4 regions of the Serratia ureilytica genome follow, and region 1 is predicted to be linked to each of the others. Evidence: predicted binding sites of a transcription regulator. Region 1 holds the regulator's gene; each other region holds the start of a gene.
The links. The regulator CRP, encoded in region 1, controls carbon source genes, mostly activating them, when cyclic AMP is high. The targets are predictions, from matches to a motif close to ATGTGANNNNNNTCACAT.
Positions count from the first base shown of each region.

Region 2: the regulator CRP is predicted to act here: its motif matches at 3,703-3,720, upstream of deoC (deoxyribose-phosphate aldolase).
Region 3: the regulator CRP is predicted to act here: its motif matches at 3,142-3,159, upstream of yrbN (protein YrbN).
Region 4: the regulator CRP is predicted to act here: its motif matches at 2,026-2,043, upstream of udp (uridine phosphorylase).

Region 1 is NZ_CP071320.1:309,406-317,195, forward strand. It holds gene argD (bifunctional acetylornithine/succinyldiaminopimelate transaminase) at 1-574, shown strand, start outside; gene J0X03_RS01400 (YccS/YhfK family putative transporter) at 615-2,693, opposite strand; gene crp (cAMP-activated global transcriptional regulator CRP) at 2,744-3,376, opposite strand; gene J0X03_RS01410 (OsmC family protein) at 3,759-4,166, shown strand; gene J0X03_RS01415 (phosphoribulokinase) at 4,205-5,074, opposite strand; gene J0X03_RS01420 (YheU family protein) at 5,226-5,459, opposite strand; gene J0X03_RS01425 (hydrolase) at 5,456-6,436, opposite strand; gene J0X03_RS01430 (LysE family translocator) at 6,556-7,158, shown strand; gene J0X03_RS01435 (PhzF family phenazine biosynthesis protein) at 7,170-7,790, shown strand, end outside.
Region 2 is NZ_CP071320.1:4,412,001-4,419,790, forward strand. It holds gene deoB (phosphopentomutase) at 1-1,116, opposite strand, end outside; gene deoA (thymidine phosphorylase) at 1,309-2,634, opposite strand; gene deoC (deoxyribose-phosphate aldolase) at 2,701-3,480, opposite strand; gene J0X03_RS20880 (NupC/NupG family nucleoside CNT transporter) at 3,851-5,128, opposite strand; gene J0X03_RS20885 (TatD family hydrolase) at 5,313-6,095, opposite strand; gene J0X03_RS20890 (patatin-like phospholipase family protein) at 6,092-7,210, opposite strand; gene J0X03_RS20895 (CsbD family protein) at 7,221-7,406, opposite strand; gene J0X03_RS20900 (DUF1328 domain-containing protein) at 7,475-7,636, opposite strand.
Region 3 is NZ_CP071320.1:4,599,812-4,607,601, forward strand. It holds gene yedE (selenium metabolism membrane protein YedE/FdhT) at 1-997, opposite strand, end outside; gene J0X03_RS21780 (DEAD/DEAH family ATP-dependent RNA helicase) at 1,143-3,065, opposite strand; gene yrbN (protein YrbN) at 3,055-3,135, opposite strand; gene nlpI (lipoprotein NlpI) at 3,252-4,136, opposite strand; gene pnp (polyribonucleotide nucleotidyltransferase) at 4,265-6,382, opposite strand; gene rpsO (30S ribosomal protein S15) at 6,639-6,908, opposite strand; gene truB (tRNA pseudouridine(55) synthase TruB) at 7,033-7,790, opposite strand, start outside.
Region 4 is NZ_CP071320.1:4,816,843-4,824,632, reverse strand. It holds gene metE (5-methyltetrahydropteroyltriglutamate--homocysteine S-methyltransferase) at 1-766, shown strand, start outside; gene J0X03_RS22835 (dienelactone hydrolase family protein) at 851-1,678, opposite strand; gene udp (uridine phosphorylase) at 2,167-2,928, shown strand; gene J0X03_RS22825 (tyrosine-protein phosphatase) at 3,223-4,005, shown strand; gene J0X03_RS22820 (DedA family protein) at 4,082-4,612, shown strand; gene rmuC (DNA recombination protein RmuC) at 4,753-6,300, shown strand; gene ubiE (bifunctional demethylmenaquinone methyltransferase/2-methoxy-6-polyprenyl-1,4-benzoquinol methylase UbiE) at 6,379-7,134, shown strand; gene ubiJ (ubiquinone biosynthesis protein UbiJ) at 7,148-7,756, shown strand; gene ubiB (ubiquinone biosynthesis regulatory protein kinase UbiB) at 7,753-7,790, shown strand, end outside.

The DNA.
Region 1 (7,790 bases):
CGACCAACATCAGGCGCTGCTGGTGTTCGACGAAGTGCAAAGCGGCATGGGGCGCAGCGGCAAACTGTTCGCCTATATGCATTATGGCGTGACGCCGGACATTCTCACCACCGCCAAGGCGCTGGGCGGCGGTTTCCCGGTCAGCGCCATGCTGACCACCGAAGACATTGCGTCGGTGATGCAGGTGGGCACCCACGGCACCACCTACGGCGGCAACCCGCTGGCCTGCGCGGTGGCGGAGGCGGCGCTGGACGTGATCAATACGCCGGAGGTGCTGAGTGGCATTGAGCAGCGTCATGCGCTGTATGTGCAGGTTTTGCAGCATATCGGCGATAAATACGGTATTTTCACCGCGATTCGCGGCATGGGGCTGCTGATTGGCGCCGAGCTGACGCCGCATTATCACGGCAGGGCGCGCGACTTCCTCACCGCCGCCGCCGCGCGTGGGTTGATGATCCTCAATGCCGGGCCGAACGTGATCCGTTTCGCGCCGTCGCTGGTGGTGGAGCTGCAGGATATCGAGGCCGGCATGGCGCTGTTCGAGCTGGCGGTGCAGGATGTGATCAACGCCTGAAGCCCGCGCGGCATATAACGGGGCGCGGCATGCCGCGCCCTTATTGATCGCGCAGTTTGCGCTTGAGCCAGATGCCGTGGTGCGGGCGCTGGCGCCAGGCCAGCGACGAAATGGTGTGCATCACGCTCAGGTGCGACAAAATGCGCCGCAGATGGCGCTCCATCTCGGTAACGGGCATGTCCGGATGCAGATCCGGCGGCTGCATGATGCCGCTGTTGCCGCTGCTCGGGCCGTCGTATTCCAACCGCTGCTGGCAGCTTTGCAGCGCGATTTCACAGGTCTGCAGATACTCTTCCGCCAGTTTCGGCGTCAGCATGTAGTGCTCGCGTGCCAGAATGGTCATGGCGTTCAGGTGTTCGACGATGAACTGGCTGTGAGTGACCCACAGCCGCATGTCCGCCAGATAGTTTGACGCGAACCCCGGCTCTTGCATCGCCTGATTGAGCGAGGTGAACAGCGCGTTGTGTGCCTGGTTGACCTGCATGCGGGTATAGGCCAACGCGGTGGCGTCCGGTTCCGGTTGCTTCAGCATCAGCCGCAGCGCGGCTTGATCGTTCTCCAGCGCCTGATGGGCATTCTTGCGCAGCAGCCCGCTTTGCCACTGCGGCCACAGCCAAATGGTGCCGCCGAACGCCAGCACGCAGCCGATCAGCGTATCGATCAGGCGCGGTACCAGAAAATGCGAGCCGTTCAGCGCCAGCAGCTGCAGGGTGTAAACCGCCGTGACCGTAAAGCCAATCACCGACAGCCCGTAGTTCTTGCGCGAAACCAGGTAGGCCAGCAGCGTGATCACCAGCATGATGCTCAGCGTTTCTCCCTCCGGCAACTGCAGCTGCAGCAGCCCGGCTGCCAGCAATAGCCCGGCAATCGTGCCCAGCGCACGGTGCTGAATACGCACCCGGGTGGCGTTATACCCGTTTTGGCTCACCAGCATGATGGTGAGCAGGATCCAGTAAGGCTTCGGCAGGTTGAATACCGCACCCAGGCTGCTGCCGACCGCCAGCGTTACGCCCAGCCGCGCGGCGTTGCGCAGGGCGGTGGATTTGAACGACAGATAGCTGACCAGCGCCGGCCAAAACGGCAGGCGGTGCTGGCCGGGCATCAGGTCGCGGCGGTACAGCGGATGCTGGGTGCGCAGCAGGCGGGCGATGCGGCTGAAGTGGTAATAACAAAACTGGCCGACCGGATTATCGGGATGCTGCGCCGCCATTTTTTCCAGCGCCGCCAGCTCGTGGGTCATGGAGAAGCGCTTCGAATATTGATGATAGAGAATATCGTGCGCCACCACGCGCAGCCGGCCGGCGATCACCTGAGCATTGCGGCGAATGATCGCTTCGGCCTGGCTCTGCTCCACCAGTTTTTGCACCTCTTCCGGCAGATGCAGGCTGACGGTGATGTGCTCCTGCAGGTCCATCGCCACCTGAAAGGCGCGCTGCAGGCGCTTTTGCTCGAGATTGTTGGCGTGCGGCAGGAAATTAAGCTGTTGGTACAACAGGCTGATCAGGTCCATCACCTTTTGCTGGCGCACCAGCAGCGGCGGCAGCGCGGTCTGCGGATCGGTGTGCTGGGTCAGCAGCGAGTATTTGGCTTCGAAATAGTCCGCCAGTTCCAGATAGAGCTGGCTCAGCGTCTCGCGCATCGGCTGCTCTTTCCACAGCTTGAACCAGAACCAGGTGAATAAGCCATACCAGGCGGTGCCGATCGCGTACAGCAGCGGCGCCTGCCAGATAGGCACCGTGCCGGCCGTGCTGAGGGCGAAGATGGCGGCCACCAGCGCCGCCGGCAACAGCCGGGCGTGCAGCGGGCTGATTTCGCCGGTGACGCCGAGCAGCAGCGCCAGGCCCAGCATCAGCGCCGGCAGCGGCACGTGCCACAGCAGGGCCTGTTGCAGCAGCACGCTGCTGAAGGCGAACAGCGAACCGCCGACGATCAGTCGTTTAAAGAAGCGCTTATGCGGCGTATCCAGCCCGGCGATATTGCAGCAGGCGGGCACGAGGGAGAACATCAGGCCGAGCTGCAGCTGGCCTATCAGCAGGCCGAACAGCACCGGCAGGCACAACACCAGCGTTTGTCGCAGTGCGTAGTTGATTTCCGGGTGGTAGATCAGGCGGCGCCACATGGCAGAGAGCAGACAAAAAAACGGCGCAGACTGCGCCGTTTTTTCAGGGATTAACGGGTGCCGTAGACGACAATGGTTTTGCCGTGGGCGGAAATCAGGTTTTGATCTTCCAGCATTTTCAGAATACGGCCAACGGTTTCACGCGAGCAGCCGACGATCTGGCCGATCTCCTGACGGGTGATCTTGATCTGCATGCCGTCCGGGTGAGTCATGGCGTCGGGTTGCTTCGCCAGATTCAGCAGGGTTTGCGCGATGCGGCCGGTAACGTCCAGGAAGGCGAGGTTGCCCACTTTTTCGGAGGTGACCTGCAGGCGGCTCGCCATTTGGGCGGACAGACGCATCAGGATGTCCGGGTTCACCTGGATCAGCTGGCGGAATTTCTTGTAGGAAATTTCGGCCACTTCACAGGCGGTTTTCGCGCGAACCCAGGCGCTGCGCTCCTGGCCTTCTTCGAACAATCCGAGCTCGCCGATGAAATCCCCCTGGTTGAGGTAGGACAGGATCATCTCTTTACCTTCTTCATCCTTGATCAGCACCGCGACGGAGCCTTTCACGATGTAGTAAAGCGTTTCGGCCTTTTCACCTTGGTGAATCAGCGTACTCTTCGATGGATATTTGTGGATATGGCAATGAGACAGGAACCATTCGAGAGTAGGGTCTGTTTGCGGTTTGCCGAGAACCATTCGCTGTTATCCTCTGTTGTTATCGCTGCCTTGTGTCACAGGGGTCAGAGTTCCCTGTAAAACCCGCCTGTAGCCGCAGTTATGAGCGAGGGCTACCGGCAAGTTTTGAGGCGTGTCATAAAAATACGCTGTCGCTCTAGCATATTAACTTGCCGTAAGCGCTGCAAGCTACATTCTGTTAACATACCGGTAAAGGAGCCTTTCTCTGGGCGTTTCCCTGAAATTCAGTGTCCCGGAAAGATTTATTGCGGCTCTGTTTGTAGCACAGAGTAAGGCGGGTGTCTCGTGTTGTCTCGCTTCAGCATGATTAGCATCAGGTTACGTTGCCTGTTTCTATGCGAAAGCGTACTCTGATTTTAAGAAATCAACCGGAGTGACGAGAATGCAGGCAAGAGTTAAGTGGGTGGAAGGGTTAACGTTTTTGGGTGAATCGGCCTCCGGCCACCAGGTGCTGATGGACGGCAACGCCGGCGATAAAGCGCCCAGCCCGATGGAAATGGTGCTGATGTCGGTGGGCGGCTGCAGCGCGATCGACGTGGTGTCCATCCTGCAAAAAGGGCGCAACGACGTGCGCGACTGCGAGGTGAAGCTGACCTCCGAGCGCCGTGCAGAAGCCCCGCGGTTGTTCACCCATATCAACCTGCACTTCATCGTCACCGGCCAGGATCTGACCGACAAAATCGTAGAGCGAGCGGTGAACCTGTCGGCGGAGAAGTACTGCTCGGTGGCGCTGATGCTCAACAAGGCCGCCACGGTGACCCACAGCTTCGAGATCCGCCAGCCGGCGTAATCGAGACGGAGCGCGGCCCGCCGCCGCGCTCAACGCGTTTATTCGATCTTCTTGCCTTCCAGCAGCCGCTGCACCAGCGGCGCCATGATCAGCTCCATCGCCAGCCCCATCTTGCCGCCCGGCACCACTAACGTATTGATGTGCGAGATAAACGAGCCCTGCAGCATCGCCAGCAAATAGGGGAAGTCAATCTGATCCAGCCCGCGGAAGTGGATCACCACGAAGCTTTCATCCAGTGAGGGAATGGCTTTGGCGGCGAACGGGTTGGAAGTATCCACCGTCGGTACGCGCTGGAAGTTGATGTGGGTGCGCGAGAACTGCGGCGTGATGTAGTTGATGTAGTCTTCCATCGAACGCACCACCGAGTCCATCACCGCCTCGCGGGAGTGGCCGCGTTCGCCGGTATCGCGGATCAGCTTCTGTATCCACTCCAGGTTGACGATCGGCACCACGCCGACCAGCAGATCGACGTGGCTAGCCACGTCATGGTGTTCGGTGACCACACCGCCGTGCAGCCCCTCGTAGAACAGCACGTCGGTCGGCGCCGGCAGCGGCTCCCACGGGGTGAAGGTGCCCGGCACCTGATTGTAGGGTACCGCTTCGTCGTAGGTGTGCAGGTACTTGCGCGAACGGCCGGTGCCATTTTTGCCGTACTCGATAAAGCTCTGCTGCAGCAGACCGAAGTCGTTGGCCTCGGGGCCGAAATAGCTGATGTGTCTGCCCAGATCGCGCGCCTTGCGGATCGCCGCGTCCATTTCCGGCCGGGTGTAGCGGTGGAAGCTGTCGCCCTCCAGCTCGGCGGCGCGAATGTTGAGCTGTTGGAAGATTTTGCGGAACGCCACGCTGGTGGTGGTGGTGCCGGCGCCGCTGGAACCGGTCACCGCGATAACGGGATGTTTGGCAGACATGGTGGTTGTCACTCCGTGTTGAATGCGCCGGCGTCAGGGGATTATTGTGGCTCTTGTTGACGCTCTCTATGTCAGGAAAAAATGGCGCGCGCTGGTTTGCAATGTCCCATTGTTACCTGATTTTTTCCGTCAGTCATAGAACCGGGCGCCACTAAATTTCTTCCTGCCCGGCGCGGATCTGACCGCGCGGCATGATGTTGACGCTCTCATGCAGTTCCGACCACACCAGCACCACCTCGCCGTTTTTCAGCTGGCGGCGCACGTCCTCCACCTTCTGCTCCAGCGATCGTTCGTGCTCGCCGTAATCGGTGCCTTCACGCAGCACAAAGGATTCGATCAGGCTGTTCAGGGTGTCGGTTGCCAGTTCTTGCCAGGGAATGATCACGTCGGGATGTCCAGAGAAGGGGAAAGCCAGGCCGGAATGCGATGCTCCAGCCACATGTGCGGTTTTTTCAGCGTGCCGCCGACAAAGCCGACGTGGCCGCCGAACTCGGTCAGCTGATATTCGATATTGCGCGGCAGGCCGGCGACGTCGGGGATCACCTCATGGGTCATGAAGGGATCGTCCTTCGCATGGATGATCAGCAGCGGCGTTTGGATCGCCGGCAACAGCGGCAGGGCGCTGCAGCGGCGATAATAATCGGTGGCGTCGCTGAAGCCGTGAATGCGCGAGGTGATGGCGTCGTCGAATTCGCGGATGCGCCGCAACCCGTTCAGCTGTGACAGCTTGAGCGGCAGGGTGTCCGGGTAGTGCAACAGCTTGCGGGTGGCGTTTTGTTTCAGCTGCCCCAACAGGTAGCGCTGATAGACGCGGGAGAAACCTTGCTCCATGCGATAGGCGCAGGGCTCCAGCATCAGCGGCGCCGAGACCACCACCGCCGCCTGCAGCAGGCTGTCGGCGCCTTGCTGCGCCAGATAACAGGCCAGCATGTTGCCGCCGAGCGAAACGCCTACTGCCGCGGTTGGCACCTCGCCGTAGCTGTCGTGCAGCCAGCGCAGGAAGAAACGCGCGTCTTCGGTTTCGCCGGAGTGGTAGATGCGCTGTTTGCGGTTGGGCACGCCGCTGCAGCCGCGAAAGTGCATCACCACCCCGAGCCAGCCACGTTCGCGCCAGGCGTTGAGCAGGCCATGCGCGTAGGGGCTGTAGAAGCTGCCCTCCAGACCGTGGAACAGCACCGCGCGCGGTTTATCGCGCGCCTGCGCCGGATCCTCGCTCCAGGCGAGATCGACGAAATCGCCGTCGGGCAATTCCAGCCGTTGCCAATGCGGTTTCAATAACACGCGGCGGCGCACCAGCCGCGGCAACAGCGTTTGCAGGTGCGGGTTACTGGCCCCGGTCAGGGGGCGAAAGACGTCATGCATAGGCGGAGTAAAAATGTTGTTGGCGACTATTGTGAGATCCCAGGCGCACTGTTAGCTTCAATACCAATAACTGACAATGATACTGCAAAAAAGCGCCTTGGGTGAGGAGCACCCGTGCCATGGAACCGAGTTTATTCCTTTCGATGCTGGGCTTCCTGTGGGTCGCCGCCATCACGCCTGGCCCCAATAACCTGCTGCTGACCACCTCCGGCGCTCATTTCGGCTTTATGCGTTCGCTGTGGCTGATGATCGGCATCATGCTCGGCATGCAAAGCATTTTGCTGCTGGTGGCCTTCGGCGTCGGCAGCCTGATCCTGGTTTACCCGTCGCTGCACCTGATCCTGAAAATCCTCGGCAGTTTGTACCTGCTGTGGCTGGCGTGGAAAGTCGCCACCGCCGCCTATGAAAAGCTGGAAACCGACGTGGCGCCGCCGCAGCCGGTGCGGCTGTATCAGGGCTGGCTGTTGCAGTTCCTCAACCCGAAAGCCTGGCTGATGGCGCTGGGCGCGGTGGCGAGCTTCAGTCTGGCGGGCGATAAGTACAACGGTTCCATTGCGGCGATCGCGCTGGGCATTTTGGCGGTCAACATCGTCGCCGGCGTTATCTGGCTGGCGTTCGGCACGGTGATCGGCCGCCTGCTGCGCAGCAAAAAGGCCTGGATTATCTTCAACGTTTCCATGGGGCTGCTGACTGCAGCCTGTGTATTACTGATTTGGCATTAAGGAGCGGAACGATGGCGGAAAACTATTATCACGTGGTCGCCTTTACCGGTGAGGGGCTGCGCGGCAACCCGGCCGGGGTCTGCCTGCTGACGCAGCCACTGCCGACGGAGCGGCTGCAGGCGATCGCCAACGAGATCGGCCTGCCGGAGACCAGCTTTGTCTGGGATGACGGCGACATGACCGCCATTCGCTGGTTTACCCCGGAGCGTGAGGTCGATCTTTGCGGCCATGGCACGCTGGCGGCGGCGCATGTGATGTTCAGCGCGGTTAACCCGGCGCTGAAGGATATTCGCTTCAGATCGGCCGGCGGCGAGCTGTTCGTCAAGCGCGATGAGCGGGATGGGGAGCGGCTGGTGCTTGATTTCCCCGCCAGGCCGCCGCAGAAAGTCGCCGAACCGGCGGGCCTCGCGGCGCTGCTGGGCGTGCAGCCGCAGGAAGTGTGGCAGGCGAAAGCGCTGCTGGCGGTGGTGGAAAATGAGGCGCAGGTGCGCGCGCTGCGCCCGGACATCCCGGCGCTGATCGCATTGGCCGGCCGCGCGGTGATCGTCACCGCGCCGGGTGACACCGTGGACTTCGTTTCGCGCTATTTCACGCTCGACGGCGGCGAGGATCCGGTGACCGGTTCCGCGCAT
Region 2 (7,790 bases), 1.0 Mb from region 1:
TTTCGGGCCGTAAACCAGCACCGGGATGTGCTCGCGGGTGTGGTCGGTGCCGCTCCAGGTCGGATCGCAGCCGTGGTCAGCGGTGAAGATGATGATGTCTTCGTCTTTCACCAGCTTCAGCAGTTCCGGCAGGCGGCGGTCGAACAGCTCCAGCGCGGCGGCGTAGCCCGCCACGTCGCGACGGTGACCGTAGGAGGAGTCGAAGTCCACGAAGTTGGTGAACACGATGGTGTTGTCGCCGGCCTTTTCCATTTCGATCAGGGTCGCGTCGAACAGCGCGTCGATGCCGGTCGCCTTCACCTTCTTGGTGATGCCGACGTTGGCATAGATGTCGGCGATTTTACCGATCGACACCACTTCGCCGCCCTTCTCGTCCACCAGCTTTTTCAGCACGGTCGGCGCCGGCGGCTCTACCGCCAGATCGTGGCGATTGCCGGTGCGCTGGAAGTGGCCCGGCTTGTCGCCGACAAACGGACGCGCGATCACGCGGCCGATGTTGTAACCGCCTTCGGTCAGCTCTTCACGCGCGATTTCGCACAGCTCATACAGGCGCTCCAGGCCGAAGGTCTCTTCGTGACAGGCGATCTGGAATACCGAGTCGGCGGAGGTGTAGAAAATCGGCTTGCCGGTTTTCATGTGCTCTTCACCCAACTGATCGAGGATCACGGTGCCGGATGAGTGGCAGTTGCCCAGGTAGCCCGGCAGATTGGCGCGCTCCACCAGCTTATCCAGCAGCGCCTGCGGGAAGCTGTTGTGCTCGTCCTTGAAGTAGCCCCAGTCGAACAGCACCGGCACGCCGGCGATTTCCCAGTGGCCAGACGGCGTGTCTTTACCGGAAGAGAGCTCGCTGGCGTAGCCGTAGGCGCCGATGATGTCGGCGTTGCGATCCAGCCCCTGCGGGAAGTTGCCGGTCGACTCTTCCGCCGCTTTGCCGAGGCCCAGACGGCTCAGGTTAGGCAGCGTCAGCGGGCCCTGACGGCCCACGTTGGCCTCACCGCGCGCGCAAACCTCGGCGATGTGGCCCAGAGTGTCGGAACCCTGATCGCCAAAACGTTCGGCGTCTTCGCTGGCGCCGATGCCGAAGGAGTCCAATACCATAATAAATGTGCGTTTCATCTGTGCTCTCCTGCGTGTTCTCACGCTATTGCGACCGCAAAACTGCAATCGCCCTTATTCTCTAAATTTATACCCAATGGATTTCAAGTTGTAGCTAGGCGGCTAGCGCGTGTATCCCAGGAGCTTACTCAAGTAAGTGACTGGGGTGCACGCGTGTAGCCAACAACGCTACGGCTTGAAAGACGAGGGTCATCACGCTTGAGTGATGCGCTTATACACCACCGGCGTCGCCTCCGGCGCCTTATCGCTCAGCGTCATTGCGCTGCGCACCGCATCGGCCGCCTGCTGCCAGCTCTCTTCATCGTTGGCGTGGATCATCGCCAGCGGCTGCTGGGAATCCGCCGTATCGCCCAGGCGCGCCATCTCGGTCAGGCCGACGCTGTAATCGATGGCGTCGCTCGCCCGACGGCGGCCGCCGCCCAACGACACCACCGCCATGCCCAGCGCGCGGGTATCCATGGCGCTGATGATGCCCGGCTTTTCAGCATACACCGGCTTGCTCAGCGTTGCCGCCGGCAGATAGCTATCGTAGCGTTCGACGAAGTCTATCGGACCCTGCTGCGCCGCCACCATGCGGCCAAACACCTCCGCCGCCTTGCCGTTATCCAGCACCGCCTGCAGCTTGGCGCGCGCGTCGGCCTCATCTTGCGCCAGGCCGCCGGACAACAGCATCTCTACGCTCAGCGCCAGCGTCACTTCCAGCAGGCGCGGGTTGCGGTATTCGCCGGTCAGGAAGCGCACCGCTTCGCGCACTTCCACCGCGTTGCCGGCGCTGGAAGCCAGCACCTGATTCATGTCGGTCAGCAGCGCGGTGGTCTTGCAGCCCGCGCCGTTGGCCACGCCGACGATCGCCTGCGCCAAATCTTGCGACAGGGCATAGGTCGGCATAAAGGCGCCGGAGCCGACCTTCACGTCCATCACCAGCGCATCCAACCCTTCCGCCAGCTTCTTGGCCAGAATGGAGGCGGTGATCAGCGGGATAGAATCCACGGTGGCGGTGATATCGCGGGTGGCGTAAAAACGCTTGTCCGCCGGCGCCAGCGAGCTGGTCTGGCCGATGATCGCCACGCCGACGTCCTGAATGATTTTGCGGAAGGCGTTATCGTCCGGGAAAATATTGAAGCCCGGAATGGCTTCCAGTTTGTCCAGCGTGCCGCCGGTATGCCCCAGGCCGCGGCCGGAGATCATCGGCACATAGCCGCCGCAGGCCGCCACCATCGGACCGAGCATCAGCGAAGTCACGTCGCCCACGCCGCCGGTCGAGTGCTTGTCGACGATCGGGCCGTTCAGCGCCAAACTCTTCCAGTCCAGCACGGTGCCGGAATCGCGCATCGCCATGGTGAGCGCCACGCGCTCCGGCATGCTCATGTCATGGAAATAAATGGTCATCGCCAGCGCGGCGATCTGCCCTTCCGACACCACATTGTCGCGAATGCCGTTGATGAAAAAGCGGATTTCCGCTTCGCTTAACGGCTGGCCGTCGCGTTTTTTACGAATAATTTCTTGAGCCAGGAACAAGGCATCCCCCTGTGTCGCCGAGAGTCGGTGCAGACGGGCGCGCCTGGCGCCCGCCAACGATATCGATCAGTAGCCGCCGCCGGCGGTCTGGGTTTGGTGGCCCAGCGCGGCCAGCAAGCTGGCCAGCAGGCTGGAAGCGCCAAAGCGGAAATGCCGCGCGTCGGCCCACCCTTCGCCCAGAATACGATCGGCAAGTTGCAGATAATGCAGCGCGTCTTCCGCGGTGCGCACGCCGCCGGCCGGCTTGAAGCCCACCGTCTTCGCCACGCCCATATCGCGGATCACTGACATCATCAGCTCGGCGCTCTCCAGGGTGGCGTTGACCGGCACCTTGCCGGTGGAGGTCTTGATAAAGTCGGCGCCGGCCTTGATGGCGATCTCGGACGCCTTGCGGATCAGATCGGCCTGCTTCAGCTCACCGGTTTCGATGATCACTTTCAGCAGCACGTTGGCCGCCTGGCAAGCCTGTTTGCACTGTTTCACCAGCTCGAAACCGACCTGTTCGTTGCCGGCGATCAACGCGCGGTAAGGGAACACCACGTCCACTTCATCCGCCCCATAGGCGATGGCCGCGCGGGTTTCCGCCAGCGCGATGTCGATATCGTCGTTGCCATGCGGGAAGTTGGTCACGGTGGCGATACGGATGTCCGGCGTGCCTTGCTCGCGCAGCGCCTTACGCGCCACCGGGATAAAACGCGGGTAGATGCAGATGGCCGCCGTGTGGCCGGCCGGGGTGTTGGCCTGACGACAGAGGGCGATCACTTTCTCGTCGGTGTCATCATCGTTCAGCGTGGTTAAATCCATCAAGTTCAGCGCACGTTGCGCTGCTGCGGTTAATTCGGTCATAAAACTCTCCAACTGAGTACCTGGGTGTTGGCGAGCGGACTTGGTTCCATGAAGATAGCGCAGGGGAACGGCGTTCCCGCGGCGGCAACTGAGATCCTTCTCACCGCACATGGCCACCCGCCTTGCGGCCGGCCAGTAATAGCTATTTGAACACGAATGCCGGGGGCGATTCGCGTTCATCGTCACACTATATGAAATAGCACTGTAACAGACCGGAATTATATGTGAAGAACATCACAAAATAACGCGATATCGTTCACAAATTCGCTAAAGAAGCGGCTGAAGATCGCGGATGCGGCAAGCACCCGCGTTGCTTAGAGTATAGGCGGAGTCCCGCGATCGGTCGCGCCGACGCGGGCTCAGCGAGGGCTTACAGCGCCAGGAAGAAGCCGGCGATGGTGGCACTCATCAGGTTGGACAGCGTGCCCGCCGCCACGGCCTTCAGACCGAAACGCGCGATGTCATGGCGACGGTTGGGTGCCATGCTGCCCAAACCGCCCAGCAGGATCGCCACCGAGGAGAGGTTGGCGAAACCGCACAGCGCAAAGGAGATGATCGCCTTGGTGTGCGTTGACAGCACCTGCAGGCCTTCCGCCGCCACCACATCGTCCGGGCGCAGATAGGCGCCGAAGTTCATATAGGCGACAAACTCATTGACGATGATCTTCTGGCCGATAAACGAACCGGCGGTCATCGCTTCACTCCACGGCACGCCAATCAGGAAGGCGATCGGCGAGAACACCCAGCCGAGGATCAGCTCGAGCGACAGCTGCGGGTAATCGAACCAGCCGCCGATGCCGCCGAGAATGCCGTTGAGCAAGGCGATCAGCGCGATAAACGCCAGCAGCATCGCGCCGACGTTCAGCGCCAGCTGCATGCCGGAAGCCGCGCCGGAAGCCGCCGCATCGATCACGTTGGCAGGACGATCCTCTTCGGCGATCAGTTTCATCGCATCGTCTTTATCGTGGGTCTGCTCGGTTTCCGGCACCATCAGCTTGGCGAACAGCAGCCCGCCCGGCGCGGCCATGAAGGACGCGGCGATCAGGTATTCCAGCGGCACGCCCATCTGCGCGTATCCCGCCAGCACCGAACCGGCCACCGAAGCCAGGCCGCCGCACATCACGGCGAACAGTTCTGACTGGCTCATGGTGGCGATATACGGACGCACCACCAGCGGCGCTTCGGTCTGGCCGACGAAAATGTTGGCGGTCGCCGACAGCGATTCGGTGCGCGAGGTGCCCAGCAGCTTGTGCAGGCCGCCGCCCAGCACGCGGATCACCAACTGCATGATGCCGAGGTAGTACAGCACCGCAATCAGCGAGGAGAAGAACACGATCACCGGCAGGACGCGCAGCGCGAACACGAAGCCGCCGCCGCCGAACACCTCGAACATCTTGTCGGAAACCAGCCCGCCGAAGATGAACGAAATGCCCTGATTGCCGTAAGCGATAACATTTGCCACGCCGTTAGACATACTGCCGAGGATGCTGCGGCCCAGCGGCACGTACAGCACCAGCGCGCCGATACCGACCTGAATGATGAACGCCCACACCACGGTGCGCAGTTTGATGGCCTGACGGTTGCTGGAGAGCAGCACCGCAATGGCGATCAGCACCGCCATCCCGACCAGACTCATGATGAGTTGCATGCAAAGTTTCCCTGTTGCAAAAAATAAAATACATCCCTGCTCATGAAGAGAGGTCTGCTATTGGAGAGTTTCGGGGGGGATTATACTGAGCGAGGTCACCCTCGCACCGATTTATGTCACAAATGTATACAACGAGACGCAAATGAAAATCTTATAACGTGACGCAAGTCACGTTATGCAGACCTCAATTCGGCATGGCGAACAGCGCTTGGGTATTGCGTTGCAGGTGGGCGGCTATCACGTCGGCCGGTTCCGGCCGCAGTTCACACAGCGCGTGAAACACCTCGGCGGCGCGCTCGGGGCGGTTCGGCTGCCCCTGATAGCCGGCCAGCGGCATGTCCGGCGCATCGGTCTCCAGCAGCAGCGCCTCAAGCGGCAGCTGCGCCATCACGGCGCGCGTTTTCTGCGCCCGCTCATAGGTGATGGTGCCGCCCACGCCGATGTAATAGCCGAGGCGGATAAACGCCTGCGCCTGCGACAGGCTGCCGGCAAAGCCGTGCACCACGCCGCGGCGCGGCAGCTGCATGCGCCGCAGCGCGGCGGCCAGTTGGTCGTGGGTGCGGCGCGAATGCAGGATCACCGGCAGGTCATGCTGTTTCGCCAGCTTCAGTTGGGCCAGCAGCACGCTGTGCTGCCGCTCGAACTGTGGGTTATCCATATACAGATCGAGCCCGATCTCCCCCACCGCCACCAGCTTGTGCGGCCGTTCGGCCAGCAGCGCCGCCAACTGTTCCAACTGCGGCTCATGATGCTGCGCGATATACAGCGGGTGCAGCCCCAGTGCGGCGAACAGCGGCGCATGCTCCTGCGCCAGCCGCAACACCCGCGCGAAGCGATCGGCGGTGACCGTCGGGACGATGATGCGCTTTACGTCGGCGCTTGCCGCCCGCGCCAGGCTCTCGGCCTCATGCCCGGTAAAGGGCGGGAAATCGAAATGGCAGTGGGTGTCGGTAAAGGCGTAACTCACAGCGCGCCCCCTTCACCCGGCGGCAGATCGCCCGGCAGGATGATTTTCGGCGCCGCTACCGCCGCCTCCGGCTGCGCCGCCCGCTCGGTGGGCATGGCGATGTCGGTCACGATCGGCGAAGGCATTCTGACGTTCTCCGGCTGGATCAGGCGGCGCGACAACGCTTTTCGCACCTTCATGCCGTCGGGCTCCTGCTGCGCCATCCACTGGCCGACGGTGGCCAGGAAGTAGCGGCCGCAGCGGCGCCCCAGGTGATAATCCTGATTGAGCGCCCCCAATCGGCTGCCCAGCGCATTGCTGGCCAGCGGCTTCGGCGGGAAGATCTCGAAGATGCGCAGCTTGCCCGGCGGCTTTTCGATAAAGCGCTGGATGCGGTGATAGCTTTGCTCGTGATGCTGCAGGATGCGCACCATCTGCTGCAGGCTGCTGTCGCTCAGCCAATGCTCCATGCGCTTCATCCACTGCGGGGTGTAGTACATTTGCGAAGGCACGGTGCGGATCACCACGATGGTGTCGGCGCCGCGGCGATAGGCCTCTTCCACCGGGATCGCATCGCTGATGCCGCCGTCCTGATAGCTGACGCCGTCCAACTCCACGCCCTGACGGTAGAAGCCGGGAATGGCGCTGGACGCCTTGATGGCCGGCAGCCAGCGTTCGCGCTGCGCCGGCAGATAGGTCGGTTCGAAATCGTCGCTGCGGCAGGCGCACAGCAGGAATTCGCGCCCGTCGGTAAAGTGCTGTTCCGCCACGTCCATCGCCAGCGGCATCTGCGCCGCCGCCGTATCAACCAGCCAATCGAGATCGATCAGATGCCCGCCGCGCACGAAGCGCAGCGGATTGAAGAACTGTGCCGAAGTGGTGTAACGGGTGATCACCCGGCGCGCGTAGCCCATCTGCCCGCAGATATAGGCAGACAGATTCTGAGCGCCGGCCGATGTGCCGATCAGCAGATCGAAAGGGTTAAAGCCCGCGCGCTGAAACTCGTCCAGCACGCCGGCGGTGAAAATGCCGCGCTGGCCGCCGCCTTCGCAGACCAACGCCATTTTTCCTGGTCGAAAAGGTTTAGACGCCAGCGGTTCTATATTGCCGAGCGTGATGGGTATTCTGTATCCCAACTTGGCATCCTCAGTGAGACGTTTTCTCCGAGGATACCGCGTCTCGCTCTCTTCCGTAATCCTCTTGCAGCACGCCGACGAGGAAATCATTGCTGCCGGCCAACCAGGCACCATCGCTGCCGGACCATTCGGCCCAAGCCTGCCATACCTGACCTTTCAGTTGTTTCCAGCGCCCGACGATGATGTCGCTGTTCATGGCCGGCCCTCCCCGACGTGAGAAAAGGAATTAAGCTTTGTTACAGTTTGCAGGAAAATGCCGGCCGGCTAAGGGCGCCGACGGCCGGTGAACAGACTGACCAGGAACAGGATGATGCCGACAACGAACACGACTTTGGCGGCCCAGGCGGCGGTGCCCGCCAGCGAACCGAACCCCAGTGCCGCAGCGATAAGCGCGATGACTAAAAAGATAATGCCCCAACGAAACATAAGCTTCTCCTTACCATTGTGAAAAAATTCGCTGCCGTCTACCGCCCCGACAACGGGACATCGACGGCAAATCAGTTTCTTTTTTTGGTGGTACACGTCGGGCCGCCTTGACGGCCCGACAGATGCGGCTTGTTGTTACTTGTTACGGGCGCCA
Region 3 (7,790 bases), 810 kb from region 1:
CGATGATGTTGCCCAGCCCCACCCACCAGTAGTGCACCTGCCCTTCCACGGCGCGGTACATCCAACCGGTCTCGCAGCCGCCGGCCAGCACGATGCCGAAGCCGAACAGCAAACCGCCCAGCACCGCATTCGGGCCGGCCCACATGATCTTCGGCGCCACGCCGAGCTGCACGTAGCTGAAGATGCCGATGGCGCTCACCGCCATGCCGATGATGATGGCTTTCGCCATGTGAGTGCGGCCGGTGATCCACAGATCGCGGAACGCCGAAGTGAAGCAGATCTGCGCGCGTTCGATCAGCAGGCCAAAGCCGATGCCGAACAGCATGGCGATGCCGAGCTTCGGCGCATCGAACAGCGTCCACAGCGACCAGGCCACCGCCAGGCCGAAGACGGCCATGCCCAGCCGGAAGCGGCGGCGCGCCTGCTCAGGCTTCTGCGTCAGCGGCGCGGCGGCCTTCACCTTTTGCAATTTGACCGGGATGCGGAACATCGGCAGCAGCGTGAATTTGGCGCCGAAGTAAGAGCCGGCGGCGGTCGCCAGCGCGAAAAACCAGGCGTGCAACGAGAACTGAGGAATGCCGGTGAAGAAGGCCGCCAGGTTACAACCCATCGCCAGGCGCGCACCGAAACCGGCGATGATGCCGCCCAGCAGCGCCTGCACGATGCGAATGCGATGCTGCGGTTGACGCAGCTTGATGTTGTTGGCCCACAGCGCGGCGGCGATACAGCCGGCGAACATGCCGATGATCATGCGCCCGTCGATGCGCTCCAGCGGCGTGCCCTGCAAACCGATCACCTTGAAATAGCCCCACTGCTCAGGGTGCAGACCGAACCACTGCAGCACATGGCCACCCCAGCGCGTGAATTCGCCGGTCACCGCCCAGAAGGTGCCGGTCATGCCGAAGTAGTAGGTAGAGAGGATCCCGGCGGCGATCACCGCCGGCAGCGGCGCCCAAAAGCGCACCAGGTATTGAGATTTGAACTGCTGCCAACTCATGGCATCTCCCGTGCATATCATCCGTAAGAAAAAACCTTATGAATGATACGCCATTCAGGGGCGTTTGACGGCAATTTTCAGGCATAAAAAAACCAGCCCGCAGGCTGGTTTTTCAGAGCGCTCACCGCGAACGGAGAATCGGCGATTACGCGTCGCCGAAACGACGACGTGGTGCCGCCGGTGCGCCGTCATCACGGCGTGGCGCCGGCTTGCCGTCACGGTTGTAGTTACCGCCACGACGCTCGCCGCCGTTACCGCCTTCACGACGTTCGCCGAAGGAACGACGTGGGCCGCCTTCGCGACGTTCGCCGTTGAACGGACGACCGTTGCCGCGACGCTCGCCGCCGTTGCCGCCGTCACGACGCTCGCGACGTTCGAACGGCTGTGCATCGCCCAGCAGCTGCATGTTCATCGGCTTGTTCAGGATGCGAGTGCGAGTGAAGTGATTCAGGATCTCGCCCGGCATGCCTTTTGGCAGCTCGATGGTGGAGTGGGAAGCGAACAGCTTGATGTTGCCGATGTAACGGCTGCTGATGTCGCCTTCGTTAGCGATAGCGCCAACGATATGACGGACTTCTACGCCATCGTCACGGCCCACTTCGATGCGGTACAGCTGCATTTCGCCAACGTCACGACGTTCGCGACGCGGACGATCGCCGTCACGGCTGTCGCGGCTGTCACGACGGTCGCCGCGGCGATCGTCACGGTCGTTGAACTCACGACGCTGACGCGGCTTGAAGACCGGATCCGGTGGCAGGATCAGCGGACGTTCGCCCTGAGCCATTTTCAGCAGCGCTGCGGCCAGGGTTTCCATATCCAGCTCTTCTTCCGGCTGCAGTTTGGTCAGCAGCGCGCGGTACAGATCCAGATCGCTGCTTTCCAGCTGCTGCTGAACTTTCGCGGCGAACTTGGCCAGACGACGCTCGCCCAGCAGTTCTGCGTTCGGCAGCTCCACTTCCGGGATGGTCAGCTTCATGGTGCGTTCGATGTTGCGCAGCAGGCGGCGTTCGCGGTTTTCCACGAACAGCAGCGCGCGGCCGGCGCGGCCCGCACGACCGGTACGGCCGATACGGTGAACGTAAGACTCGGAGTCCATCGGGATGTCGTAGTTGACAACCAGGCTGATGCGCTCAACGTCCAGGCCACGGGCCGCAACGTCGGTCGCGATCAGGATATCCAGACGACCGTCTTTCAGACGCTCCAGAGTCTGCTCACGCAGCGCCTGATTCATGTCGCCGTTAAGCGCGGCGCTGCTGTAACCGCTGCGCTCCAGCGCTTCGGCCACTTCCAGGGTCGCGTTCTTGGTACGGACGAAGATGATCGCCGCGTCAAAGTCTTCGGCTTCCAGGAAACGCACCAGCGCTTCGTTTTTACGCATGCCGTAGACCGACCAGTAGCTCTGGCTAATGTCCGGACGGGTGGTCACGCTGGATTGGATGCGCACTTCCTGCGGCTCTTTCATGAAGCGGCGGGTAATGCGACGGATCGCTTCCGGCATGGTGGCGGAGAACAGCGCGGTCTGATGTTCAGCCGGGATCTCAGCCATGATGGTTTCTACGTCTTCGATAAAGCCCATGCGCAGCATTTCGTCGGCTTCATCCAGCACCAGACCGCTCAGGTTGGAGAGGTTCAGGGTGCCGCGCTTCAGGTGGTCCAGCAGGCGGCCTGGGGTACCCACAACGATTTGCGGGCCCTGGCGCAGAGCGCGCAGCTGCACGTCGTAACGCTGGCCGCCGTACAGGGCTACCACGTTAACGCCGTTCATGTGTTTGGAGAAATCGGTCATCGCTTCGGCAACCTGAACCGCCAGTTCGCGGGTCGGTGCCAGCACCAGGATCTGAGGTGCTTTCAGGTCTGCCTGCAGGTTGTGCAGCAGCGGCAGCGAGAACGCTGCAGTTTTACCACTACCGGTCTGTGCCATGCCCAGCACGTCGCGGCCGTTCAACAGGTGAGGAATACACTCAGCCTGGATCGGAGATGGTTTTTCATAGCCCAGATCGTTCAGGGCGGAAATGATTGGAGCAGACAGCCCCAGATCAGCAAAAGAGGTTTCAAACTCAGTCGTCATGTACACGTGCCTCATTAATAATGGCAGCCAGTCTACATAACTCGTCGAGAAAATTTTCAGTCATTTTCATTGAAAAGTGTGAACCGGCTCAAATTAGATTATAAAACGAACAAAAAAGCCCTCGCCCGTTAAGGCGATAACTTTGGTTAAAAACCAATGTTCATCAGGCTGATAGGTGTTCGTCAGCTATTGCTGGTCCGATTCCGATAGGTCGTCTTGCTCTTGGCCCAAAAGCGCCAATTCCAACAATGCATAGCGGTGCTCAACGAAGTTGTGAACGTTGTTAGACACCGTCAGTTTGAACAGCGCCGAAGCGGTGTCCTTGTCCCCCAGACTCAGGTAGTGTTTACCCAAATAGAAGTCAGTTTCACTGAGATGCTCAGCGAGCGAAGTGTTATCCGTTGCATCTGCCTTGAGGCGTTCCATCAGCGTTTTTTCGCTGATCTTGCCCAGGTAGAATTCGACAATATTCCATCCCCATTGCCCTCTGTCCGCTTTGTCATAGCGCTGCTGAAGCGCTACCTCGGCCTTCTTGGGATCGATTTCTCTCTCCACCAGATACAGCCATAACGAACGGAAGGGATCGTTTGGGTCGTCTTGATAAAACGCCTGCAGATCATCCTGCGCCAACGGGAAGCGGCCGCCATAATACAGTGCGATGCCCCGGTTTAAACGCGCGTAATTGTAAGTTGGATCAAGCTCTAGTACAGAATCAAACGCTTCATAGGCAGCATCAAAATTGCCTGCCTGCGTTAAGTAAATGCCCAGGTAGTTGAAAACTTCCGGCATGTCGGGACGTATCGCCAGCGCCTGCGAGAAATCATTGCGCGCTAATGCACGTAACCCGAGGCTATCATACAGCACACCGCGCTCATATAAAAGCTGTGCGCGTTCGTCATCCGTCAGTGCCCGGCTGGCAAGAATTTGTTCCATGCGCGCCAGGATCACTTCCTGCTGCAACGTTGGCTGCAACGGGATTGCCAAAACTTCGTCTTTACGCCAATCATGGTTGCTGCATCCTGCCAGCATGAGTGCTGTCGCAACGTAACACCAGCGCAAGAAAGGCTTCATTTCCCACTCCCGAAGACAAACATTGGATGAACGTCCTGTCCTCCGTTTGCTAAAACGCGGGCATCCTACCCGCGCGATACGAACAGCTCCCAACCCCGTGGCGGGGAGCTGTAAAACTATCTATACAGTTATTCTGCTTCAGGCGCAGGTGAACCTGCTTCCGGCGCCATCGCTTCTTTGATGCTCAGACGCACGCGGCCCTGACGGTCAACTTCCAGTACCTTAACCGGCACTTCCTGACCCATCTGCAGATAGTCGGTCACTTTCTCAACGCGCTTGTCGGCGATCTGAGAAATGTGCACCAGGCCTTCTTTACCACCGCCGATAGCGACGAATGCGCCGAAATCAACGATACGGGTCACTTTACCCTGGTAGATACGGCCCACTTCGATCTCTGCCGTGATCTCTTCGATGCGACGGATAGCGAATTTCGCTTTCTCACCGTCGGTCGCAGCGATTTTAACTGTACCATCATCTTCAATTTCGATGGTAGTGCCAGTCTCTTCGGTCAGCGCGCGGATAACGGAACCGCCCTTACCGATCACGTCTTTGATTTTATCCGGGTTGATGCGGATAGTATGAATACGCGGTGCGAATTCGGAGATATCGCCGCGCGGGGTGCTGATAGCCTGTTCCATTACGCCCAGGATGTGCAGACGCGCGCCCTTGGCCTGGTTCAGAGCCACCTGCATGATTTCGCGGGTGATGCCTTCGATTTTGATGTCCATCTGCAGCGCGGTGATACCGTCGCGGCTACCGGCCACTTTGAAGTCCATGTCGCCCAGGTGATCTTCGTCACCCAGAATGTCGGACAGAACCACATAGTTATCGGCTTCTTTCACCAGGCCCATCGCGATACCCGCAACGGCAGCCTTGATTGGCACACCGGCGTCCATCAGCGCCAGAGACGCGCCGCACACGGAAGCCATGGAAGAAGAACCGTTGGATTCGGTGATTTCAGACACCACGCGAACCGTGTACGGGAAATCTTCCGGTTTAGGCATCATAGCCAATACGCCGCGTTTCGCCAGGCGACCGTGACCGATTTCACGACGCTTAGGAGAACCGACCATGCCGGTTTCGCCTACGGAGTACGGAGGGAAGTTGTAGTGGAACAGGAAGCTGTCGGTCTTCTCGCCCATCAGCTCGTCCAGGTTCTGTGCGTCGCGCGCGGTGCCCAGGGTCGCGGTAACCAGCGCCTGAGTTTCGCCACGGGTGAACAGCGCGGAACCGTGGGTGCGCGGCAGTACGCCGGTGCGCACATCCAGGCCACGGATCATGTCTTTTTCACGGCCGTCGATACGCGGCTCGCCACGCAGTACACGGCTGCGCACCACGTTCTTCTCGACGGTGCCCAGGATGTCCTGGATTTCGCCGGCGTCCAGCGTTTCGTCCTGCGCCAGCAGGGTTTCAACCACGCTGTCTTTGATCGCGTCAACCTGAGCGTAACGCTCTTGTTTTTCGGTAATGTGGTAAGCGTCGCCCAGGCGAGCTTCGGCCAGTTCAGCCACGCGCGCGTGCAGCGCTTCGTTGACCGCAGGCGCCTGCCAATCCCACTTCGGCTTGCCGGCTTCGGCAACCAGCGCGTTGATGTTTTCGATAACCACTTGCTGCTGGTCGTGGCCGAACACCACGGCGCCCAGCATCTGATCTTCGCTCAGCACGTCAGCTTCGGATTCCACCATCAGCACCGCGCCGGCGGTACCGGCAACCACCAGATCCAGACGGCTTTCTTTCAGTTCGTCGGTCGTTGGGTTCAGTACGTACTGATCGTTGATGTAACCTACGCGCGCGGCGCCGATTGGGCCGTTGAACGGAATACCGGACAGGCTCAGGGCGGCAGAGGCGCCGATCATCGCAACGATGTCCGGGTTCACCTGCGGGTTAACGGAAACCACGGTCGCGATCACCTGAACTTCGTTCAGGAAGCTGTCCGGGAACAGTGGACGGATCGGGCGGTCGATCAGACGGGAAGTCAGCGTCTCGCCTTCGCTCGGACGGCCTTCGCGGCGGAAGAAGCTGCCCGGGATACGGCCGGCGGCGTAGGTACGCTCTTGGTAGTTCACCGTCAGCGGGAAGAAGCTCTGGCCCGGCTTGGCTTTTTTCTGGCCAACGACGGTAACGAATACGGCGGTGTCATCCATGCTCACCATAACGGCGGCGGTGGCCTGACGCGCCATCATACCGGTTTCGATGGTGACGGTATGCTGGCCATACTGGAATTTGCGAATGATCGGTGTCAGCAAAATTATATCCTTGATTAACGGCGCGCAATCGCATTGACGACTCGACACGCCTGTGACTCGATTTGCCTTCTCACTACATCCTCGCGACTAATGACAATCCTTATCTCAGGCGGGAGATAAAGCCTCTCATTAGCCGCGCGAACCTCTGTAACGGAAGAACCTGTTTGGAAACATCAGTAATACATTAACCTGATTTGCTTATGCTTCCTAGAAGAAAGGGGCCAAAATAGGCCCCTTTCCACTGAAACTTGCTAGATTAGCGACGCAGACCCAGACGCTCGATCAGGCTGGTGTAACGTGCTACATCTTTACGCTTCAGGTAGTCCAGCAGCTTACGACGCTGAGAAACCATACGCAGCAGACCACGACGGCTGTGGTGATCTTTTTTGTGCTCGGAGAAGTGGCCTTGCAGATGGTTGATCTGCGCAGTCAGCAGGGCAACCTGAACTTCGGTAGAACCGCTGTCGTTAGTACCACGACCGAAATCAGCTACGATTTGAGCTTTAGCTTCAACACTTAGAGACATTGTAATACTCCAGATTATAGATAATAAAAACAGGCGCCGATCTCTAATTCAGCAACCCAATGCATAAGCTGCGCCATTCTACTCTTAGCGCAGTGCGATCGCAAGGCGACGCAGTGCCCCGCCGTCAGTCGAAATGCTCGACCACCAGGCGGCGCGGCGCCACGCGACCATCCTCGGCGATGTCGCCAACGCCGATGAATTTCCGCTCTTCACCCTCGGTGATGCGCACCAGGCCGGATGCCGGCGCGCCGGCCACTTGCACCGGTTGCCCCTGCTTGACGTAACCCGCCACCACCGGCAGCAAATTCACTTCCGGATAGTTCTCAACCGGGCTGTCCATCGGCATCAGCAGCGGATCGAGCAGCTCACCGGGCGCGATCGCTTGTTCCTGCGCCTGCGCCACCAAGGCGTTCAGCTGTTCCAGCGTCACCATGCGCGCGATGGGATAAGTCGCCACCTGCAGGCGGCGCAGATAGATCACGTGCGCGCCGCAGCCCAGCAGCTCGCCGAGATCGTCGGTGATAGTGCGGATGTAGGTGCCTTTCGAGCAGTGAATCTCCAGCTCGAGTTCATCCCCTTCCCAGCGGATAAACTGCAGCTCGTACACCGTAATGCTGCGCGCTTCGCGCGGCACTTCGATGCCCTGGCGCGCATACTCGTAGAGTTTCTTGCCCTGGTATTTCAACGCCGAATACATCGACGGCACCTGCTGGATGTCGCCGCGGAAGGTGTCCAGCGCCGCGTCGAGCTGCGCCTGGGTGAAGTTCACCGGGCGTTCCTGCACGATCTGCCCGTCGGCGTCGGAGGTATCGGTACGCTGCCCCAGCTTGGCGATCACCCGATAGCGCTTGTCGGAATCGAGCAGGTATTGCGAAAACTTGG
Region 4 (7,790 bases), 600 kb from region 1:
CTTCGTGTTTACCCAAAATGGTTGGGTGCAGAGCTACGGTTCCCGCTGCGTGAAGCCGCCGGTGATCATCGGTGACGTCAGCCGCCCGGAAGCCATTACCGTCGAATGGGCCAAATTCGCCCAGTCGTTGACCGACAAGCCGGTGAAAGGCATGTTGACCGGGCCGGTGACCATCCTGTGCTGGTCGTTCCCGCGTGAAGACGTGACCCGCGAAGTGATCGCCAAGCAGATTGCGCTGGCGCTGCGCGACGAGGTGGAGGATTTGGAAAAAGCCGGCATCGGCATCATTCAGATCGACGAACCTGCGCTGCGCGAGGGGCTGCCGCTGCGACAATCCGACTGGGCCGCCTACCTGAACTGGGCGGTGGACGCCTTCAAATTGAACGCCGCCGTGGCGCAGGATGACACCCAGATCCACACCCACATGTGTTACTGCGAGTTCAACGACATCATGGACTCCATCGCCGCGCTGGACGCCGACGTGATCACCATCGAGACCTCGCGTTCCGATATGGATCTGCTGGAAGCCTTCAAAGAGTTCGAATACCCGAACGAAATCGGGCCGGGCGTCTACGATATCCACTCGCCGAACGTGCCGAGCGTGGAATGGATCGAAGCGCTGCTGCGTAAAGCGGCGCAGAACATCCCGGCGGAACGCCTGTGGGTCAACCCCGATTGCGGCCTGAAAACTCGCGGTTGGCCTGAAACCCGGCAGTCGCTGGCCAACATGGTATTGGCGGCGCAGCGCCTGCGCGAGCACGCGTGATGCCGTGCGGCGGGTAAACCGCCGCAGATAGATTTACTGGTGTGATGATTGGGCGCTTCGGCGCCCTTTTTTATGCGAGGGGGATTACTTGACGCCGTGCTGGGCGAACCACGCCAGCATGCGCTGCCAGCCGTCTTCCGCCGCTTCGGCGTTGTAGCTGGGGCGATAGTCGGCGTTGAATGCGTGCCCGACGCCAGGATACACCACGATTTCGGCATCGGCGTTGGCGGCGCGGATCGCCTGACGCATGTTTTCCACCGTATCCAGCGGAATACCGCTGTCCTGCCCGCCATACAGCCCCAGCACTGGCGTTGACAAGTGCGTGGCGATATCGACCGGATGCTTCGGCGAATTCAGCGTTTTTTCACCCACCAGTTTGCCGTACCAGGCGACGGCCGCTTTTAACTGCGGGTTGTGCGCCGCGTACAGCCAGGTAATTCGGCCGCCCCAGCAAAAACCGGTGATCGCCAGCTTGCCGGCGTCGCCGCCGTGGCGGATAGCCCAGTGCGCGGCGTGATCCAGATCCGACAGCACCTGACGATCCGGCACCTTGGTCACCAGCTGCTGGAACAGCTCGCCGATATCGGTGTAGTCGTTGGCGTCGCCCTGGCGGAAATAGAGCTCGGGAGCAATCGCCAGATAGCCCTGTTTGGCCAGACGGCGGCACAGATCCTGAATATGTTCATGGACGCCGAAGATTTCCTGCACCACCAGCACGATGGGGAAGGGGCCGTTGTGGTCGGCGGGTTTGGCGACGTAGGCCGGCAGCGCGTCTCCCTGGGAAGGAATAGTCGTTTGCCCGGCGTGAATGCCCTGTTCATCGGTGATAATCGCGGAGGCGGCTACCGGCGCGGCGGCCGGGGCGAATCCTCCCTGAGCCTGTTCTAATGTCATCACATGTTCGGTTTTCATTGCGGTCTCCGTGCAATAGAAAAAAGCGCTGAGATTAACTATAGGAAAGATTACCCATTATTGGCGCCGCGTGGCGCACTTTCGGACAAGTCGATAAAAAACGGCTAATTATCTGGCTTTACGGCATTTTTAAGCGCTTTTTATCATGTTATTACGCGTTTTGGCCCGCGTAAGTGCCATAAGGTGCGTTAGAGGGCTTTTTTGTCCCTAAGCAACCGATAAGATGGGGGTATTTCGAATTGATGAGCTAAATAGTTTCAGTCGGCAACCAACAGGCAGGGAGCGGCAAGGTTTGTCGGCTAGACTGAGGTTTAGCGGTACGTTCTGGATGCCTTGCAGTGCTTTTTTTGTGATAAAAATCACAAAAAATATGTAGCATGTAATTTGTTTCTCTTTTCATAGTGACTATCGTCACGAAATTAAGCGGCGATTTTCAGTAGAGTGCTTTTTTGTTCCTCCCAATAAACATGATCCATGAGGAGTCTCGTATGTCTCAGTCTGATGTTTTTCATCTCGGCCTCACCAAGAACGATTTACAAGGGGCCCAGCTTGCCATCGTGCCGGGCGATCCGCAGCGCGTAGAGAAAATTGCCAAGCTGATGGAAAATCCGGTGCATCTGGCCTCCCATCGTGAATTCACCACCTGGCGCGCAGAGCTGGATGGCAAGGCGGTGATCGTCTGCTCCACCGGCATCGGCGGCCCGTCTACCTCTATCGCCGTGGAAGAGCTGGCGCAGCTGGGCATCCGCACCTTCCTGCGCATCGGCACCACCGGCGCCATTCAGGCGAACATCAACGTCGGCGACGTGCTGGTCACCACGGCGGCGGTACGTCTCGACGGCGCCAGCCTGCACTTTGCGCCGATGGAGTTCCCGGCGGTCGCGGACTTCGCCTGTACCACCGCGCTGGTGGAAGCGGCCAAGGCCAGCGGCGCTACCACGCACATTGGTGTGACCGCCTCTTCCGATACCTTCTATCCGGGCCAGGAACGTTACGATACCTACTCTGGCCGCGTCGTTAGTCGTTTCAAAGGCTCGATGGAAGAGTGGCAGGCGATGGGCGTGATGAACTATGAAATGGAATCTGCCACGCTGCTGACCATGTGCGCCAGCCAGGGCCTGCGCGCCGGCATGGTGGCTGGGGTGATCGTCAACCGCACCCAGCAAGAGATCCCGAACGCCGAGACCATGAAAAACACCGAAAGCAAAGCGGTGCAGATCGTGGTGGACGCCGCCCGCCGTCTGCTGTAATCGCCTTCCCTCAACGGGCCGCCGACGCGGTCCGTTGAGATTGATGACAAACCTCATGCCATTGCCCGGTTTGCAGAAAGCAGCGGATAACAAACAGGGAAAATCAATTTATTGAGTTTCGGCTGATAACCACAAAGGAGGAAAAACCGCGTTTTTTCCTCCTTTGTCAACGGACTGAACGGGACGCCGACGCGGTCCGTTTTTCCATTCGCGGCTAATCTGTTACGGTGATACTCCTCAGCGCTGCGCCGATGGCTGCCGCGCGTTGTCAGAACAAAAACAACGAGGACGTTTATGACCGCCCAGATCCTGCTTCATCCTTCGCTTGCGCCGCTCGACGGCGGCATTAACTTCCGTGACTTCGGCGGCAACGGCGTGGCCGACGGGCGCCGCATCAAACGCGGCCTGCTGTTCCGCTCCGGTTCTCTCGAGCGGCTGACGGAAAACGACTGCACTTTCCTCGCTGGGGTGCCGGTGCGTTCGGTGCTGGACTACCGCGATGCCGACGAAGTGCAGGCCAAACCGGATATTCTGTGGAATGGCGCCGACTATCACCACGTGCCGGCCAACCCGCTGAGCAGCGAAGTCAACGCCAACCTGGAAAAGCTCACCAACGAAACGCTGGCCGCTTTCGACGCCCGGGCGTTCATGCTGGAGCTGTATCGCCGCCTGCCGTTCGGCAATGCGGCCTATCAGCGGTTGGCGCAGCTGTTGAGCAACCCCGGCGGCGGCGCAATCGTGCAACACTGCGCGGTCGGCAAGGATCGCACCGGGGTCGGTTCGGCGCTGGTGCTGTTCGCGCTGGGGGCCGACGAAGCGACGGTGCTGGAAGACTATCTGCTGACCGAAACCACGCTGGCCGCTTTCCGCGAGCAGATGCTGGATCAGCTGTCTATCAAGTTGAATGCGGCGGCGCTCGAGCAATTCGCCTACGTGCTCAGCGCGCGCGAGGAGTTCCTGATGACGGCGCTGGGCTGCATCCGCCAACAATACGGCTCCACCGACCGCTGGCTGGAAGCGGAATACGGCCTGGGCGCGGCCCAGCGCGAAGTGCTGCGGGCGTTCTACCTCGAGTAAATTGCCGCGTGTTTAGCCGGGGTTTAACTCGCCCCGGCTTATCCTAGGCGAACCATCGCGTATCAGGAGCCCCGCATTGAGCCTCAATGACGTTATCAACTGGGTCAGCGACGTCGTGCGTCAGCACGAAGGCTGGGCCATTCCCATCATCTTCTTCCTGGCGTTCGGCGAGTCGCTGGCGTTTTTGTCGCTGCTGCTGCCGGCCACGGTGATCCTGCTGGCGCTGGGCGCGCTGATCGGCGAAAGCGGCATCGCCTTTTGGCCGATTTGGGCCGCCGCCGCCGCCGGGGCGTTTTTCGGCGACTGGCTCTCGTACTGGATCGGCTACCACTATCAGGATCGGGTGGCCCATATGTGGCCGCTGTCGCGCAATCCGCAGCTGCTGGCGCGCGGCCACGCCTTCTTTGAGCGCTGGGGCGTGCTGGGCATTTTCATTGGCCGCTTCTTCGGCCCGCTGCGCGCCGTGGTGCCGCTGGTGGGGGGCATTTGCGGCATGCCGCAGCGCTACTTCCAGTTGGCCAACGTCACGTCGGCGATGATCTGGGCGTTCGGCATTCTGGCGCCGGGGGCGTTCGGCATCAAGTGGCTCAGCCAGTGGCTGGGCTGATTTCTCGCTAAATTGCGCAGCGCCGCGCAATATTGTGCGCGGCGGGCAAAATCAGGCTGGACATCCATACAGCCTCCCCTTAACGTGACGGGCAATGGGCGTGCGAAACGCCGGAACGGCAAGGTGCAACAGGAGGCAGGGTGGATACCAGTCTGATTTATGGGATTGGCGGCGTCGCGATCGGCATGCTGTTAGGGTGGCTGATCGCCAGTCTGCGAGTGCAGCAGACGAACGCGCAACATGAAACCGAACTGCGGTTGCTGGAGCAAGCGTTGCAGCAGGCGCAGCAGGAGACGGCCGTGCGGCAGGAGGCCCTGCTGCGCCACGAACAGCAGTCGCGCCAGAACGAGCTGGAGCTGCGCAACCTGCACAGCCAGCTGGCGGCCGGGCATGAAAAACTGCAACAGCTCAACCATTGGCGCAACGAATGCGAGCTGCTCAACCAAGAGCTGCGCGCCCAGCGCGAGGTGAACAGCGCGCAGGAGGCCGAGCTGCGCGAAGTCACCATCCGTCTGGAAGAGACGCGCATGGCGGCGGAGGAGAAGCAGCGTCTGCTGATCAACAGCGAACAGCGCCTCACCACCCAGTTTGAAAACCTCGCCAACCGCATTTTTGAACACAGCGGCCGCAAGGTGGACGAGCAAAATAAGCAAAGTTTGGATCGGTTACTGCTGCCGCTGCGCGAACAACTGGACGGTTTCCGCCGACAGGTGCAGGACAGCTTTGGCCAGGAGGCGCGTGAGCGCCACACGCTGACGCACGAGATACGCAATCTGCAGCAGTTGAATGCGCAAATGGCGCGCGAGGCCATCAACCTCACCAAGGCGCTGAAAGGCGACAACAAGACCCAGGGCAACTGGGGGGAAGTGGTGCTGAGCCGGGTGCTGGAGGCCTCCGGCCTGCGCGAAGGGCACGAGTATGAAACGCAGGTCAACGTGCGGGTAGATCATCAGAGTCGCATGCAGCCCGATGTGATCGTGCGCCTGCCGCAGGGCAAGGATGTCGTGATCGACGCCAAGATGTCGCTGATCGCCTACGAGCGCTATTTCAACGGTGAAGACGAGGCGGAGCGCGAAGCGGCGCTGAGCGAACATATCGCTTCGCTGCGTGGCCACATTCGCATGCTGGGCCGTAAGGACTACCAGCAGCTGCCGGGGCTGCGTTCGCTGGACTATGTGCTGATGTTCATTCCGGTCGAGCCGGCCTTCCTGCTGGCTATCGATCGCGAGCCGGAGCTGATCAGCGAAGCGCTCAAGCACAACATCATGCTGGTCAGCCCGACCACGTTGCTGGTGGCGCTGCGTACCATCACCAACCTGTGGCGCTATGAGCATCAGAGCCAGAATGCCCAGCGCATCGCCGAGCGCGCGGCGAAACTGTATGACAAGATGCGGCTGTTCGTGGACGATATGTCCGCGCTGGGGCAGAGCCTGGACAAGGCGCAGGGCAGTTATCGTCAGGCGATGAACAAACTGAGCGAAGGCCGTGGTAATCTTATCGGCCAAATTGAAGGTTTCCGCGCGCTGGGGGTTGAGGTCAAGCGGCCGATAAACCCGCTGCTGGCGCAGCAAGCCGGCGCGCAACACGATGAAGCGGAAGAGGCGAACGACGACGAGGTCGCCGCGCTGCCGCAGACGAACGACGATGATGATACCACCGGGGAACCGGGCTTCGTTTCGCACGGCTGAGGCCGTGGCGAGGTGGGGTATTCCTCGGGCTTCTGGTACACTCATCCACACAAAATTGACTGAATAGCAGGCAGGACAATGGCAGATCAATCGCAGGAAACCACCGATTTCGGTTTTCGCACCGTCGCTAGAGACGAAAAACAGGCCATGGTGGCGGACGTTTTTCATTCGGTAGCGGCAAAGTATGACGTGATGAACGACCTGATGTCGTTCGGCATCCACCGTATCTGGAAGCGTTTCACCATTGACTGCAGCGGCGTGCGCCGCGGGCAGCGCGTGCTGGATCTGGCCGGTGGCACCGGCGACCTGGCCGCCAAGTTCTCCCGCATGGTTGGCGAGCAGGGGCAGGTGGTGCTGGCGGACATCAACGATTCGATGCTGAAGATGGGGCGCGAGAAGCTGCGCGATCGCGGCATCGTCGGCAACATCAATTACGTGCAGGCCAACGCCGAAGCGCTGCCGTTCCCGGACAATTACTTCGATTGCATCACCATCTCCTTTGGCCTGCGTAACGTCACCGACAAAGACAAAGCGCTGCGTTCGATGTTCCGCGTGCTGAAGCCGGGCGGCCGCCTGTTGGTGCTGGAGTTCTCCAAACCGCTGCTGGCGCCGCTGAGCAAAGCTTACGACGCATACTCTTTCCACGTGCTGCCGAAGATCGGCGAGCTGGTAGTGAAAGATCCGGACAGCTATCGCTATCTGGCGGAATCGATCCGTATGCACCCCGATCAGGAAACCCTGAAGGGCATGATGGGCAACGCCGGTTTTGAAAACGTCACCTATTTCAACCTGACCGGTGGGATTGTCGCCCTGCATCGCGGCTTCAAGTTCTGAGAGGGAGATGCCGATGCTGTTTACCCCTCTGCTGACCGGTGCGCTGGAAACCTCGCTGAATAACCTGCTGTTTCGCGATCGCAGCATGAAAGCCGCTCGCCAACGCCTGGCGGGCAAGGTGCTGCGCATCGAACTGGAAGAGTTGGCTTCACCGCTGGTGCTGGTGTTCAGCGAACTGCGCGTGGATGTGCTGGGGCAGTCTGAAGACAGCGCCGATTGCACGGTGCGCAGCCGCATTCCCTCCTTACTGAAGCTGCGCGATCGCCAGCAGTTGCCGGTGCTGATGCGCAGCGGCGAATTGACGGTGGAAGGGGATATTCAGGTGGTGCAACAGCTGGTTGGCCTGCTCGATCTGGCGGAGTGGGATCCGGCGGAATGGCTGGCGCCCTATATCGGCGATATCGCCGCTCAAGGCATTACGCAGGCGCTGGGCAAAGGTGCTTCGTTACTCAAGGCCGGATTGATGCGTCGGCAGCAAGACATGGCTGAGGCGCTGACGGAAGAGTGGCGTCTGGCGCCGGGGCCGCTGGAAGTGGTGTGGTTCAATGAAGAAGTGGATGCGCTCGCCCGCAGCGCGGAAGCGCTGATTGCCCGCATGGATAAGTTGGAGGGCAAGCGATGACCCCAGGCGAACTGCGTCGTTTGTATTTTATCGT